One region of the Streptococcus sp. SR4 genome, then DNA from elsewhere that is predicted to be linked to it. Evidence: predicted binding sites of a transcription regulator. Region 1 holds the regulator's gene; the other holds the start of a gene.
The links. Region 1 encodes Rex, which represses fermentation and respiration genes when NADH is low (regulators of the CRP and FNR family bind a similar motif). Its sites were predicted from a motif close to TTGTGAANTANTTCACAA; they were not measured.
Positions count from the first base shown of each region.

Region 2: lpdA (dihydrolipoyl dehydrogenase) is a predicted target of Rex. The motif match lies at 3,248-3,265, and genes of this name have one in related genera.

Region 1 covers NZ_AZYW01000068.1:56,425-63,869, forward strand. The annotation lists gene HMPREF1519_RS07980 (ribose-phosphate diphosphokinase) at 89-1,060, shown strand; gene HMPREF1519_RS07985 (cysteine desulfurase family protein) at 1,064-2,176, shown strand; gene HMPREF1519_RS07990 (DUF1831 domain-containing protein) at 2,178-2,525, shown strand; gene HMPREF1519_RS07995 (redox-sensing transcriptional repressor Rex) at 2,667-3,326, shown strand; gene HMPREF1519_RS08000 (gamma-glutamyl-gamma-aminobutyrate hydrolase family protein) at 3,319-4,014, shown strand; gene radC (RadC family protein) at 4,071-4,757, opposite strand; gene HMPREF1519_RS08010 (rhamnan synthesis F family protein) at 4,807-6,591, opposite strand; gene HMPREF1519_RS08015 (glycosyltransferase family 2 protein) at 6,588-7,445, opposite strand, start outside.
Region 2 covers NZ_AZYW01000047.1:89,857-97,301, reverse strand. The annotation lists gene HMPREF1519_RS05955 (alpha-ketoacid dehydrogenase subunit beta) at 1-555, opposite strand, end outside; gene HMPREF1519_RS05950 (thiamine pyrophosphate-dependent dehydrogenase E1 component subunit alpha) at 572-1,645, opposite strand; gene lpdA (dihydrolipoyl dehydrogenase) at 1,751-3,091, opposite strand; gene HMPREF1519_RS05940 (CsbD family protein) at 3,660-3,863, opposite strand; gene HMPREF1519_RS05935 (GlsB/YeaQ/YmgE family stress response membrane protein) at 4,120-4,359, opposite strand; gene HMPREF1519_RS05930 (DUF389 domain-containing protein) at 5,059-6,084, shown strand; gene HMPREF1519_RS05925 (diacylglycerol/lipid kinase family protein) at 6,188-7,069, shown strand; gene HMPREF1519_RS05920 (alpha/beta hydrolase-fold protein) at 7,363-7,445, opposite strand, start outside.

The DNA.
Region 1 (7,445 bases):
TTTTGCTAAAATAGAACTATCTGTAGTTTTATTACAATAGCCCTAACTGGGCTTAGCATCTTATTTTTTTAAAGGAGTCACCATCGTCATGGTACATCAAAAAGCAAACCCACAATTGAAATTGTTCTCGCTCAGCTCAAACCCAGAAATTGCTGAAAAAATTGCTGAGGCTACTGGATTGCCACTTGGTAAAGTATCTTCACGTCAATTTTCTGACGGTGAAATCATGATCAACATTGAAGAGTCTGTTCGTGGGGACGATATCTATATCATCCAATCTACTAGCAACCCTGTTAACGACCACCTTTGGGAATTGCTCATCATGATTGATGCCTGCAAACGTGCCAGTGCTAACTCTGTCAACGTTGTTATGCCTTACTTTGGTTATGCACGTCAAGACCGTATCGCTGCGTCACGTGAACCAATCACTGCTAAATTGATAGCCAATATGCTAGTTAAAGCTGGTGTCAATCGTGTCTTGACGCTTGACCTTCACGCTGTCCAAGTTCAAGGATTCTTCGATATCCCAGTAGATAACCTCTTCACAATGCCTTTGTTTGCTGAATACTACAACAAAAAAGGATTTACAGGAAGTGATGTTGTCGTTGTTAGCCCTAAAAACTCAGGTGTTAAACGTGCTCGTAGCTTGGCGGACTACCTTGATGCACCAATCGCTATCATTGACTACGCTCAAGATGATTCAGAACGTGAAGAAGGCTACATCATCGGTGAGGTTGAAGGAAAAACAGCAATCTTGGTTGATGATATCCTTAACACTGGTAAAACGTTTGCTGAAGCTGCTAAAATCCTTGAACGTGGTGGCGTTAAAGACATCTATGCAGTAGCTAGTCACGGTCTCTTTGCAGGAGGTGCTGCTGAAGTCCTCAACGCTGCTCCAATTAAAGAAATCTTGGTGACAGATTCAGTTGCAACTAAAGAAAAAGTTCCTACAAACGTTAAATACATTTCAGCAAGTAAGCTAATCGCTAACGCTACTACTCGTATTTTCGAACGTCAACCACTTAGTCCACTCTTTGCATATACAGCACACGAGGACTAAGCTATGGTTTATTTGGACAATGCAGCAACAACTCCTTTAAATACTGCTGCTATTTCAGCTATGACACATGTCATGACTGAAACCTTTGGAAATCCATCCAGCCTCCATGCTTACGGTCGACAGGCTTCTAAGGAACTTCGTGAAGCCCGTGAAGAAATGGCCAAACACTTTGAAGTCCCTGCTCGTAAGCTTATTTTCACTTCTGGTGGGACTGAAGGAAACAATACAGCTATCAAAGGTTACGCCCTAGCCAATCAATATAAAGGTAAGCACCTGATTACAACTGCTATTGAACACCACTCTGTCCTTCACACCATGGCCTACTTGGAAGAGCGTTTTGGTTTTGAAGTAACCTATATTCAACCAGAAAATCAAGTCATTACTGCCCAACAAATCGCTGATGCCTTACGTGACGATACCATTCTGGTTTCTGTTATGTATGCCAATAATGAGACTGGCCAATTACTTCCTATTAAGGAAATTGGAGACTTGCTTGCCAATCACCAAGCTGCCTTCCACGTCGATGCCGTTCAGGTAGCAGGAAAGCTTCCTATTCACCCAGAGGAACTTGGAGCCGATTTTCTCTCTATTAGTGCCCATAAATTCCACGGACCTAAAGGTGTCGGCTTGCTCTATCATAACGATTTGCATTTTGACAACCTACTCCACGGTGGTGAGCAAGAAGAAAAACGCCGTGCCAGTACTGAAAATCTGGTCGGTATTGCCGGTATGACCGCAGCTTACAAACAAGCTAGCGAGAATTACCAAGACAATTACCAGCATGTTGAAACGATTCGTCAGGCCTTTCTAGATTCCCTTACCATTCCTTATGAAATCAATGGTGGAAGACCTAGCCTACCTCACGTCATCAACATCAGTTTTCCTGGTAAGGAAAATGGGCCTCTCTTAACCTTGTTAGACCTAGCAGGCTTTGCTGTCTCAACGGGTTCTGCTTGTACTGCTGGAACTGTTGACCCTAGCCACGTCATCCAGGCCCTCTATGGCAAGGATTCTGACAAGCTAAAAACAGCCATTCGCATTAGTTTATCAGAGGAAAATACCGCTGAAGAACTCCAGGCCCTAGCAGAAAAACTTAATCAAATCATAGGAGACTAACATGGCATTTGAAAAAAGCATTCATTTGACTGACTGTAAATACCGTTACACCATCAGTCCTAATGTCAAAAAATTCACCCTACGTGATACGACTTTTGTGCAAAATAAAATCGGAAACTACGAGTTGCACCGCCTTCTCGAAAAAGTGCCTAACTCAGGCGAAGGTTTCCCACTCAAAATCACTATTAACAAAGACTTGACTGGTTTCAAATTGTCGATTACAGACAAATCTGGCCTTCGTAACGTTAATATCTTTAAAAATGAAGATCATCACATCTTGCAAGAGAAATTCTATTTCTTGATGCAGAGTTTGGTTGATCGTAACGTTTTCGAGCAAGAAGAAGTCTAAATTTTTTCTTACTACATAGAAATAGCCTATCCATGTGATAGGTTTTTTATATCGCCTCATCTACACTATTTTGTTGCAATCTTCACAAACTTTTCTTAAAATATAAGAGAATCATACTAATTAAAGAAAGGAAAGCGATCAATGACATTTGAGAAAAACATCCCAAACGCCACTGCCAAACGTCTCTCTCTCTACTATCGTATTTTCAAACGATTCCATCGTGAAAATATCGACAAAGCAAGCTCTAAACAAATTGCTGAAGCGATTGGGATTGACCCTGCTACTGTTCGTCGGGACTTCTCCTACTTTGGCGAACTAGGTCGTCGTGGTTTTGGTTATGACGTGAACAAGCTAATGACATTTTTCGCTGAACTCCTTAATGACAATGCGACAACAAAGGTACTCCTCGTAGGTGTTGGTAATGTCGGGCGTGCCCTCCTCCACTACCGTTTTCAAGAGCGTAACCGCATGCAGCTAGTCATGGCTTTTGATACAGACGATAACGAACTGGTTGGAACTCAAACCGAAGACAAGATTCCTATCTATGGGATTTCCCAGATTAAGGACAAGATTGCCCAAGAAGATATCAAAACAGCCATCCTTACAGTGCCATCAGTTAAGGCCCAGGAGGTGGCTGATCTTTTGGTTGAGGCTGGAATTGAAGGCATTCTCTGCTTCTCTCCGGTCAACCTCAATCTTCCACGCCATGTGGTGGTCCAATATGTAGACTTGACTAGCGAACTACAAACCCTACTCTATTTCATGAAAGAAGAAGAAAAATCAAGGAGAAACAATGACTAAACCAATTATCGGAATCACTGCCAATGTAAGGCCTAATCCAGCCCATGAAGACATCAACTGGTCCTATGCCCCATCTGGCTTTGTAGAAGGAGTTCAAAGAGCCGGTGGCCTAGCAATCCTACTACCAGTATCCGATCCTTCGGAAGCCAAGACCTACATCTCCATGATTGACAAACTCATCCTGATCGGTGGACAAAACGTTGACCCTAAATTCTACAACGAAGAGAACCATGCCAGTGAAGATGACTTCTTCCTCGAACGGGATATCTTTGAAATGGCACTCATCGAGGAAGCTACTAAGCAAAAGAAACCCATCTTTTCAATCTGTCGTGGAACCCAACTCATGAACGTCGCACTTGGTGGTAGCCTCCATCAAGATATTGAGAATCACTGGCAGGACAAGCCTTCTGATTACCTCTACCATGAGATGATTGTTGATGAGAACAGCAAGTTGGCAGAAATCTACGGACGCGAAACGTCTATCAACTCCTTCCACCATCAAAGTATCAAACACTTGGCCTCTGACCTTCGTGTCATTGCGCGTGATCCTGAGGACAACACAGTCGAAGCTGTTGAGTCAAATAGTCCAGACCTTCGCTTTCTTGGTGTACAGTGGCACCCAGAGCTTCTCCTAGACAAACGTGAAGAAGACCTCAAACTCTTTGAATACGTCGTTAACGAACTTTAAAAGCAACTGAGACTGCACTCAGTTGCTTTTTCTTGTCTTTATCCCATCGGCTCAATCTAAAGCTCAAAATCCTCCCTCTCCTCACGAAAGGAATAATAGGTTGATTTTCCAACAATCAGATGATCAAGCAGACAAATCCCTAAGTCATCACAGGACCGCTTAATCTTTTGAGTAAAATCAATATCATTACGACTAGGATAGGCTTCCCCCGAAGGATGATTGTGAACCACAATCAAAGACGTTGCCATCAGATGACAGGCATAATGTAAAATCTCACGTGGCTCAGCAATCGAACGACGGACCCCACCAATAAAGACCGTCTTTTGCTGAATAATACGGTTCTGCGTATCCAAATAGATAGCCACCAGATGCTCCTGAGGCTTGTCGCCAATATCCAACATCATACGACGCGCCACCTGCTGGCTAGACATAATCTGCTCAGACCGAGCCAACTCAGCCTTCTCAATCCGCTTAGCCAACTCCACCATAGCCTTGAGCTCAATAGACTTCACACGCCCAATACCAGGAATCTCCTGAAGCTCATTCAAGGACAAACGAGACAAATCCGCCAAACTCGTCATCCCTTTCAAAATACGATTGGCCATAGATAGGACCGACTCAGACCTAGTCCCTGTCCGCAGCACTATCGCCAACAACTCCTGGTCCGACAAAACCTCTGCTCCCTTCTGTAAGAGTCGCTCACGAGGCAAAAGCCCCGACTCCTCAGATACAATACTATACATAAGAAAAAACCTCCTACTTACCTATTCGTAAGTGGGAGGGGGATAATTACTATTTCATAGTATTTTTACTACTCTTGGATGTAAATCTACGTTTTATTCTTCTCAAAATATACTTCACAGCAGTTCCTGGACCTACAATAATATATTTGAGAGCACCTTTTATACCACCGATATTATCAAAATTAATATAGGTATTTGGTAAAGTATCAGGTCGGATATTTAACACAACATTATCTACAAAAGGCGTAATATAGATATCGTTTTTTGCAATCGCATAATCATAACGTCTTGCCCATGCGAGGTAAACTAGAATACGCTCAATTGAATGCAAAATGGTATGTTGAGGAATTGGTTCTGCTGGGATTTCTTCATCTTGCAAATCAAGGTCAAACAACGGTTTCAAAGCATCATATTTAAACCAAATAAATGTTCCATAACTCATGATAAAAGTATTCATCTTATCAAAGTCAATTTCTCGACCAAGATTCATACGCTCCCATAAATCATTCATTCCTTCGGCAAAACGATTCTCATTCCAAGGATCCACAATTTTAGTATAACGGAAGAAAGTTGGAATATCAGCAATTACAAGCCCTAACCTATCATCACGTTCTAGATTTGCAATAATATTATCAGCAGGTTGAATTAACATTGAGAAAAGTTCATTTCGCCATGAATCTCCAACCCAATAAGGGTATTCTGGTGATTTTTTCGTATGGAAATGTCCAATATAATCATAAGCAGAAAGTTCATCTTTCAACTTAAGCATTGGAATAACATCACGTCCACGATTCCCAGTAATAAAGATTCGAGCTACTTTTCCATTCTTATCAAGGATAGACTGAATCTCTTCCTTCTTCTCTTCAGAATCCGTTGTTAAGAAGAGGTCATAAGTAAAGTGAAAATTCTCAAATTGCTTCAAAAAGTCTTCGAGTAAGTCGACATAGTAGGTGTGAAGATGTACAGCAATTTTTTTAGTGTCTGAATATGTCTCTGAGCTTTCCTCAATGACTTTGCGATCAAGTAAATAAGGTGGAGTCGGTAAACTCATATCCGACATGTGTGACAAAATGAATTCTACCGGATAGTCCGTTCTATTCTCAATTTCCTTAAGCAAATAAGGTGCAAGGTGCTGGGTTAAATCAAATGTCTTAACCTTAATAAATGGAACCCCTGCATCAAGCAAAACATGAGGATAATGAATTGTAAAATTACTATGGAAAAACTTATCATTTAGTGGAATCGTATTAAGAATCGATTCATACTTAAATCCAGCATCCATAAACTTCTTGGTATAAAGAGTTTCATAATTATCGATTACCTTTTGAACATCTTCGAAACTCTCAACTGACTTCCAGAACTTTTGGAAAACACTAGATTCAACTAAACGTTTTTTAAATGAAATAAAGTAAGATTGCAAATGTTCATGAATATAAATATCACCAGCCTTGATTCCTTGATGATTAGTCATACCCCAAAAATCTACATTTGGGTTTGATTCATATTTATCATAGATTGGTGCCATATCCCATAGAGGACCAAAACAGGTATCATTCATAACAGTGACAGAATCATACTGTTTCAAGTTATCAAATCCAACAAATTCCATACCATCATGCCAAGCAGCAAAATCGTAACCCTTATTCTCACGTTGGATAAAATCATCAATCAAGTGTTTATCACGAAGCTTTTGTACTTCACTTTCACTAAGACGACTATTTGAAATAAAAACCAATTTATCAAACAAGGGTCTCATATGTTCAAGTTGATAAAATACATGTCGACTAATATGATCATATTTATTGAAATGAACATAAAGCAATAGACGTTTCATTTACTTCTCCTAAAGAAATTAATAATTTTAGTTGGTATTGTCCATCTTCTCGAAGTAACAACACTGTTATATTGGATTTGTAAGTCATCATATAAACTCTGTATACGATTCAACTCACTTTGAAAATCTTGATTTTCTTTCTTCAAGACTTCAATATACTCATTTTGGTCATGAGAAATCTGTGATACCTGATTTAGTTTCAAATTCAAGTCTTCTATCTGACGGTCTTTTTTAAAAACTAAGATATCCAAATCACGATCCTTAACGAGGGCCAAGTGTGAAATTCTTTGAATATCCTGATCTGGATACTTGTTGAGATATTTAATTTGAGAATCTAAGATACCAGTGAACCGCCTTTCAGCAGTCTCCAATGTCATAGGTTTTGAATCAGATCCCAAATTCATACGATATACAGTAGTGGAATCACTCAAAAAAGAAATTTTAGTGCGTTTGAATAATTCAAGTTGCAACTCAAATGTATCGTCTGCAGCTGTATCGCTAATTTGAGCAGATACATCTTGCATAAGAGCGGTATCAACCACCCAGGTTGAAGCCATTGTCATTCCTTTCATGACAAGCATCTCTTCGTAAGAATCAATCAAAGGAAGTGCCTTATTAGCAAAGGCATCTTTTTGGATAAGATTTCCGTCTAGGTCTACCATGTCAAATTCGGTATTTGACCATAGTGAATCCGTTGAAGCATCTAGCAAATCAACTTGCTTTTGAAGTTTTAATGGGTCCGTCCAAAAATCATCACTATCACATCTCGCGATGTATTGACCCTTAGCTTCTTGGCAAACTTTTTTCCATGTTCTAGTAATGCCAAGATTCACTTCATTACGAAAAGTTCTAAC
Region 2 (7,445 bases), on a different contig from region 1:
AAAAATAACAACATTATCATCTTCAATTGACGCCAATAGTAAACCCTTAGCATCATATGGTGTAGCAGGAACAACTACCTTAATACCTGGAATAGATCCAAAGAGACCGTAATATGAGCCGGAGTGTTGAGCCGCAGCTGAAGCACCCGCACCGTGCATAGTACGCACAACCATCGGAACTTTAGCTTTTCCTCCAAACATGTAACGCATCTTAGATGCCTGTCCTAATAGGGCATCAAAACAGAATCCAATAAAATCATTAAACATCAACTCTGGTACAGGTCTTAGTCCCGTAAGCGCCATCCCCACCGAAGCTGATAAATAGCCGTGCTCAGAAATCGGAGTATCAATAACACGTTCCCTGCCATATTTCGGCATCAATCCTCGTGTGATACCCATGACACCGCCCCAGGCATCCTCGTTATTATTTTCTAAGTGTTCAACATTAACACCACCTGCGATATCCTCTCCTAGAAGAACAACTCGCTCGTCTCTTTCCATGGCTTGATCGAGCCCTTCATTGATGGCTTTCATAAATAATGTTTCTCTAGTCATTATGAATCCTCCTCAATCAGTCTGCAAATACGTCTTCGTAGAGAGCTTCTTCTTTTGGAATTGGGCTCTCTTGAGCAAAGTGGATTGCATCTTCAACATCTTTTTGTGATTGGGCAACAATCTCATCCAATTCATCTTGGCTAAGGATACCCTTTTCAGTTACAAGGTCACGAAATACTTCCAAGGCATCCACATCTGCCCATTCTTTTTCGATTCCATCTGGTGCTTTGTATTTTTGCTCATCTCCTTCGAAATGGCCATGGTTACGATAAGTAATAGCTTCAATTAACGTTGGACCATCTCCACGACGCGCACGTTCAATGGCCTCTTTAGCCACTTGATAAACAGCAAATAAGTCCTTACCATTAACGCGAACTCCAGGCATATTGTAAGCTTGTGCACGTTCAGCAATTGTTGGTGAACCTGATGAGTACCATTGTGGTGTTGATTCTGCAAAAAGGTTATTTTCATTTACAAATACCACAGGTAGATTCCAAATAGAGGCCATGTTTAAGCACTCATGAAAATTACCTTCGTTGGCAGCACCGTCACCAAAGAAACATACAGCAACATCATCAGTCTTTAGATATTTGTTACGCATAGCAGCACCAGTCGCAAGACCAAAGCCTCCACCTACCATACCGTTAGCACCAAGGATTCCTTTATCCAAGTCAGCGATATGCATAGAGCCACCCTTACCTTTACCAAGCCCTGTAGACTTACCAAAGATTTCAGCCATCATTTTTTTAAGGTCTCCGCCTTTAGCCACACAGTGTCCATGACCTCGGTGTGTGCTAGTAATGTAGTCTTTATCAGTCAGGTTAGCACATACCCCAGTCGCAATAGCTTCCTCACCTGAGTAAAGGTGAACAAATCCTGGAATTTGACCGATTGAAAAGAAATGTCGTGCATTTTCTTCAAAATTTCGAATATCCCACATAGTCTTATACATGGATTTAGCCTCTTCTTTTGAAACATTTTCCACACCAAGATCATGGGCAGTTTGAACCTTAACTTCTTCCTTGGTTAAGGTTTGTCCCTGATGTTTTTCTTTCATTAGGGCTTGTGGCAATTCTTGATAATGTGTCATATTGTTTCCTCCTTCTATAGAGAACTTTATAAAAAAACAAATATTATTGACATATATATAAATTTGAAAAAATGAAAATGACTACACTAAACCTATCTATCGAGCTTAGGACCTTAAAATCAGTCTTGCAACTTCCTGAACCAACTCAGAAATTGTTGGATGTGCAAAAATAGTCTTATCAAGCTGATCAAGTGTTCCTTCAGCATCTTTCAAGACAATCAAGGATTGTAAAATATCAGTTGCATGTGGGCCAACGATAACGGCACCTAATAGTAGGTGATAGCGTTTTTCAGAGACAATTTTAACAAAACCTTTTGCTGAATTAGACGCAATTGCTCGACCATTATAAACATAAGGAAGTTGACCAACTGATACATCATATCCTTGTTGTACCGCCTCCTCTTCTGACAAGCCAAAAGAAGCAATCTCTGGCGTTGTAAAGAGCGACCGTGGAACACTTGAATTATCCACCGGTTCCTCAGCCTGACGACAAATGGCTCGAACAGCTTTGATTCCCTCGCTACTAGCAACATGAGCTAACATATATCCAGGAATCAAATCCCCAATCGCATAAACACCTGATTGAGATGACTCGTAATAACTATCTACCTTTATAAAACCTTTTTCAGTCAGCTCCAAGCCCATCATTTGGGCTAACTCAATATTTGGCTTACGTCCTGTTGCTACAAGTAAGTTATCATAAGAGTAGGACTTGCCATTTGCTAGAATTACAGCATTTTCTTCAACTCTATCTATGCTAACTCCTTCCAGTATAGTAATTCCAAGTTGCTCCATCTTTTCTCTAATAATGGAACGTGCTTCGTCATCTTCAGTTGCCAAAATTGTTGGTGCAACCTCTATTACTGTCACATCCACACCTAGTGGAGCCATAGCAAAAGCTAACTCAACGGAAATAATACCCCCACCAATGATAACCAAACGTTGAGGAAGTTCCTTTAAGTTGAAAAAGCTATCTGTTGTCAAATAGTCAACATCGTTAATACCAGGAATAGGAGGAATAAATGGATGACTCCCCGTCGCCAAAATAACAGACTTACCTGAGACTCTTTCACCATTAACTTGGAAGGTTTTATCAGAAATATAAGATGCCTCACCTGCAATATAGGTGATACCTAATTGTTTAAAACTTGATTGAATACCAGACTGCAGTGTTGCTACGACTTGATCTTTGCGAGCAACAAGTTTTTGAAAATCAAGATTATCATTTAAAATTGTTACTCCATACTGAGAGGCTTCTTTAGCAGCTAATAGCCAATGAGCATGTTCAAGATAGGCTTTGGATGGGATACAGCCAACGTTCAAACAAGTGCCACCTATGGAGTTTTTCTCAATGACAGTTACCTTTTTACCTAAACGGGCAGCTTCTTCAGCAGCAACATAACCGCCAGGACCTGCCCCTATAATGAGAATATCACATTGACTCAAAACAATACTCCTTTCTAGAATGGAAGTCGGCTGTTAGCCGAACCACTTCAAGTAGGACAAAAACTCGGAGATGTTTTTGAAAGCGTTTTCTATACTTTGATTATAAAACTAATACTTATGAAAATCAAGTAATTCACTGAAAATGTGATGTTTTGGTAGTGAAAATATTCACAAGTAATGCAAACGTTTGCCATTCCCTATTCGGGATGACGTCAGCACTTATACTTTGCTGATTTTTATAGACACTAGATAAATACAAATCTCCCCTAATCATTAAATAATTCTTCAAAATGTTATAAAAAACACTCTAGCGTCTATAGCTTGTATAAAACTATAGAAATTAGAGTGCTTTTACTATTAGAAAGAATATGTATATGGAGTTAAAAAGGAATTTGAATTAATCTAAAGAAAGTTGATTTTTCAACTGAATAATATTATAAGAATATCGATTTGTAGTTATTTTGAAAGTAATCTTATAAGTGAGTAATTAGGAGTAGAATATGACAACTCTATTTTTTTGTAGAGTAGCTTTTGTAGCTTTTATGTGAAAAATCAATTGGCTATTTAATTATTTATCGTCCTTTTTAATCATATTTTTCACACCTTCGATAGCGCCTTCAACAGCATCTTTGGCATCTTCGGCAACTTCTTTCACTTTTGAGACTGCTTTTTCAGCAGCACCCTCTTTTTCTGTTTTTTTATCACCAGTTAATTTTCCGACACCTTCTTTAAATGCGCCTTTAGCTTGGTTGAGTTTTTCTTCTACTGACATAATTTTATCCTCCTTTGGACATAAAGATTGTTAAATATGAACGCTCTTCAATAATACATTCAAATTTTTAAGTATAACAAGATAAGTTAAATTATAGCTTTTGTGTTGAAGTCGAGTCATAAACAGCTTGAACACCCTCACTAACGTTATCTTTATTTGCTGATAAACCATTAGCTAGTCCATGTTTACCACTTTTTAAATTTATCAGCACTAAGTTTGCTAGTTGATTGGAGTCTTCCTATCGAAATATTGAAAATTATTCTTTTTTTCCTAAGAAAAATGATACTACTGCAACAACAATAACTGCCCCTAAAATTGATGGAATTAAGGCCATTCCAGCTAGTCTAGGTCCCCAAGAACCGAAGAGTGACTGTCCAACAGATGAACCAATTAAACCTGCAAAGATATTGGCAATTATTCCCATGGAACCTCCCTTTTTAGTGATTCCACCAGCAATAAAACCTATAAAGCCTCCGACAATAATAGCCCAAAGCATAATGTCTCCCCCTTTCTAAATAGAGGAAAGTTAGATTGTTTGGAAAATCAAACCATCTAAAGAGTTACATTTTAGCTAAAACATTTTTTATATTAATCTTAACAATCATAAGATTAATGTTAGTATATACCTGTTAATAACAGTATATGTTAATCAAATTGATAAGTCAATGAAAATGTTTGCGCTTACACAAAAATAGACATGAAAACCATCCTGGGATTTTGCAATCGCTTGTATGGTTTTACAATTTCTCTTATCTCATTTTTTTGTTAAAAGTCTACACATACTTCTACTATTATTAGGACTTCCTCTAAATGGATTGATTTATGAATTAAAAGTTTGATTAAACTGCTACATTCATATGATTGATTAGCATTTTAGCCACAAAAGAAAATAGCCCTAAGACGTTCGAGTGACGAAAGTAAAAATAAAATGTATAATTGAGACATGTAAACCCTTACACGGTTTTCTTTAAATCGTAAGTATCTAACAAAATAGTATAAATAATACACCAAACACTGCATCACTTTCAGTAGGAGTTTAAAATTAATATGGAGTAGTGAATTGATTACAAATTGAATGTAGAATATAAAACACGCCCACGTAAAGAAGTTACAATAATAATGACCAATGATTTAGATACGTCGTCAAAGAGTGAGCTTAAAAAGTTGACTATACTAACAAAGAGGGAGTACTGTTATGGAAAAAGTTTTGAAGGATGGTAAACTTTATTCTCTCATAGAATTTAGGGACAAAATCTATGAGGATTTAGATTTATCAAAAAGTGACTTAACCACTTTATTGTGTGCGATATTGATTGCATCTATTGGTTTGAATATGAATTCTATTCCAACAATTATAGGGGCAATGTTGATTTCTCCATTGATGACACCTATCCTTGGAGTAGGTTTTGCGTTAGCAATATTAGATACAAAACTTCTCAAAAAATCGTTTAAAGTTCTTTTTATTCAAGTTGCAGTAAGCCTCTTAGCCTCTACACTTTATTTTTTAATTTCGCCCATTTCTTATGCAAGTACGGAAATTATTGCTAGAACTTCGCCCACAATTTGGGACGTTGTAATAGCATTCGTCGGTGGATTAGCCGGCATTATTGGAGCACGAAAGAAAGAAGCTAATAACATTGTTCCTGGTGTCGCCATTGCAACTGCTCTTATGCCACCTGTTTGTACCGTGGGGTATTCTATTGCCACAGGAAATCTTGAGTATATGATAGGGGCGTCATATTTGTTCTCCATTAACTGCAGTTTTATTATGATTGCTACATATATTGGCACTAATGTGATGATGGTTAATAATCCTTATGTTAAACATAATCGTGAAGCCTCTAAAATGCGAAAAATATTAATTCTAGTCTCGCTTGTTCTTATTATTCCAAGTTTAGCTTCTGCAACTACCTTAGTTAGAGATACGCTAATCAATGAGTCTATCAATAATTATCTATCTGATCAATTTGAAAACCATACTATTTTGAAAAAGAAATATAGTAAAGAAAATAATACACTAAAGCTAACCATTTCAGGTAAATATCTTTCAGAAGCTGAGTTACAAGGTATCATTAACAAACAAAATGAATATGGTTTGAAAAATATCTCGATTCAGGTTTCACAATTAACAAATGATAGATTAACTGAAAAAGAATTAGTCGACTACATCATTCAATATAAAAACGATGATGATCTTCAACAAATAGAAAAGGATAAGTAAAAAGAATCCCCAAATAACAACAAGTAATGTGAGATATTAATTTGATAAGCATAAGAAACCGTTGAAAAGTATTGTCACTAGTAGTCCATAGGAGAAAATAGCAATGAAAAAAGTAATGATAATTATTAATCCAACTTCTGGAGGAGAAACAGCATTAGATTATAAAGAGATCTTGGAGAATAAGGCTAAAGAGTATTTTGATTATGTTGAAACTAAGATTACGCAAAAAGCCAAAGATGCAACTCAATTTGCTGAAAAAGCCTCTAAAGAAAAATATGATGCAGTAATTGTTTTTGGTGGAGACGGTACTGTAAATGAGGTTATTTCAGGGATTGCTGAAAAAAATCACATCCCAAAACTTGGGATTATTCCTGGTGGAACTGGTAATTTAATCACTAAGCTATTAGAAATCAACCAAAGTATTGATCAAGCGATTGAAGAACTTGACTTCAATTTTACTAAAACCATTGATGTTGGAAAAGCTAATCAAAATTATTTTGGCTATATTTTTAGTGTTGGATCTTTACCAGAAGCTATTCATAACGTTGATATTGAAGATAAAACAAAGTACGGTATCTTTGCATATGCAATCAATACGATGAAGTCCGTTGTAGAAGACGATGTATTTAATGTTCGTATTGAAAGCGAAAATGGCAATTATGAAGGTGAAGCTAGTCAGGTCTTAGTTCTTCTATCTAATTACTATGCAGACAAAAAACTATTTGATGAAAATACAGATGGATATGGAAATATCTTGATTTTAAAAGATGCATCCATCATTTCTAAATTATCGACTATCCCAGATTTGTTAAAAGGGGATCTAGTAGGTAACGATAATATCGAATATATCAAAGCGCGTAATATTAGGATTTCTTCAGAGGTTGAGTTAGAGTCAGATGTTGATGGAGACAAATCGGATAATCTTCCAGTAGATATAAAAATACTAGGGAACCATATCGAAGTATTCTCAGGCACCAAAGTATAGTTTTTTCCCTTCTACTTCTCCAACAAAAAAGTTTTAAATTATATAAGTTACTGCATCAGCAACAATAATAGTCCTGTCCTTTTTGAAGTTAGGATATAAGTCAAAGGTAAATAAATTACCTTTAATATACAGAGTTAAGGCGTCTTTTGATTCATGTCTAAAAACTTTTCGGAAGCATCAACTGTGATGGTAGTTTTCGAGCATAACAAAAAGTAGTGAAGAGATTCCATCGTCGGAATTTTCTTCACTACTTTTTTAGTCTGTCTAGTGCTCTTTCTTACACCATGTTAAAACTAAAGCTTCCACTGCTCAATCAACCAATCCGAAAAAGCGTCATATCTTTTTTGGAGATGGTCATGATGTCCGTAGGGGTCAA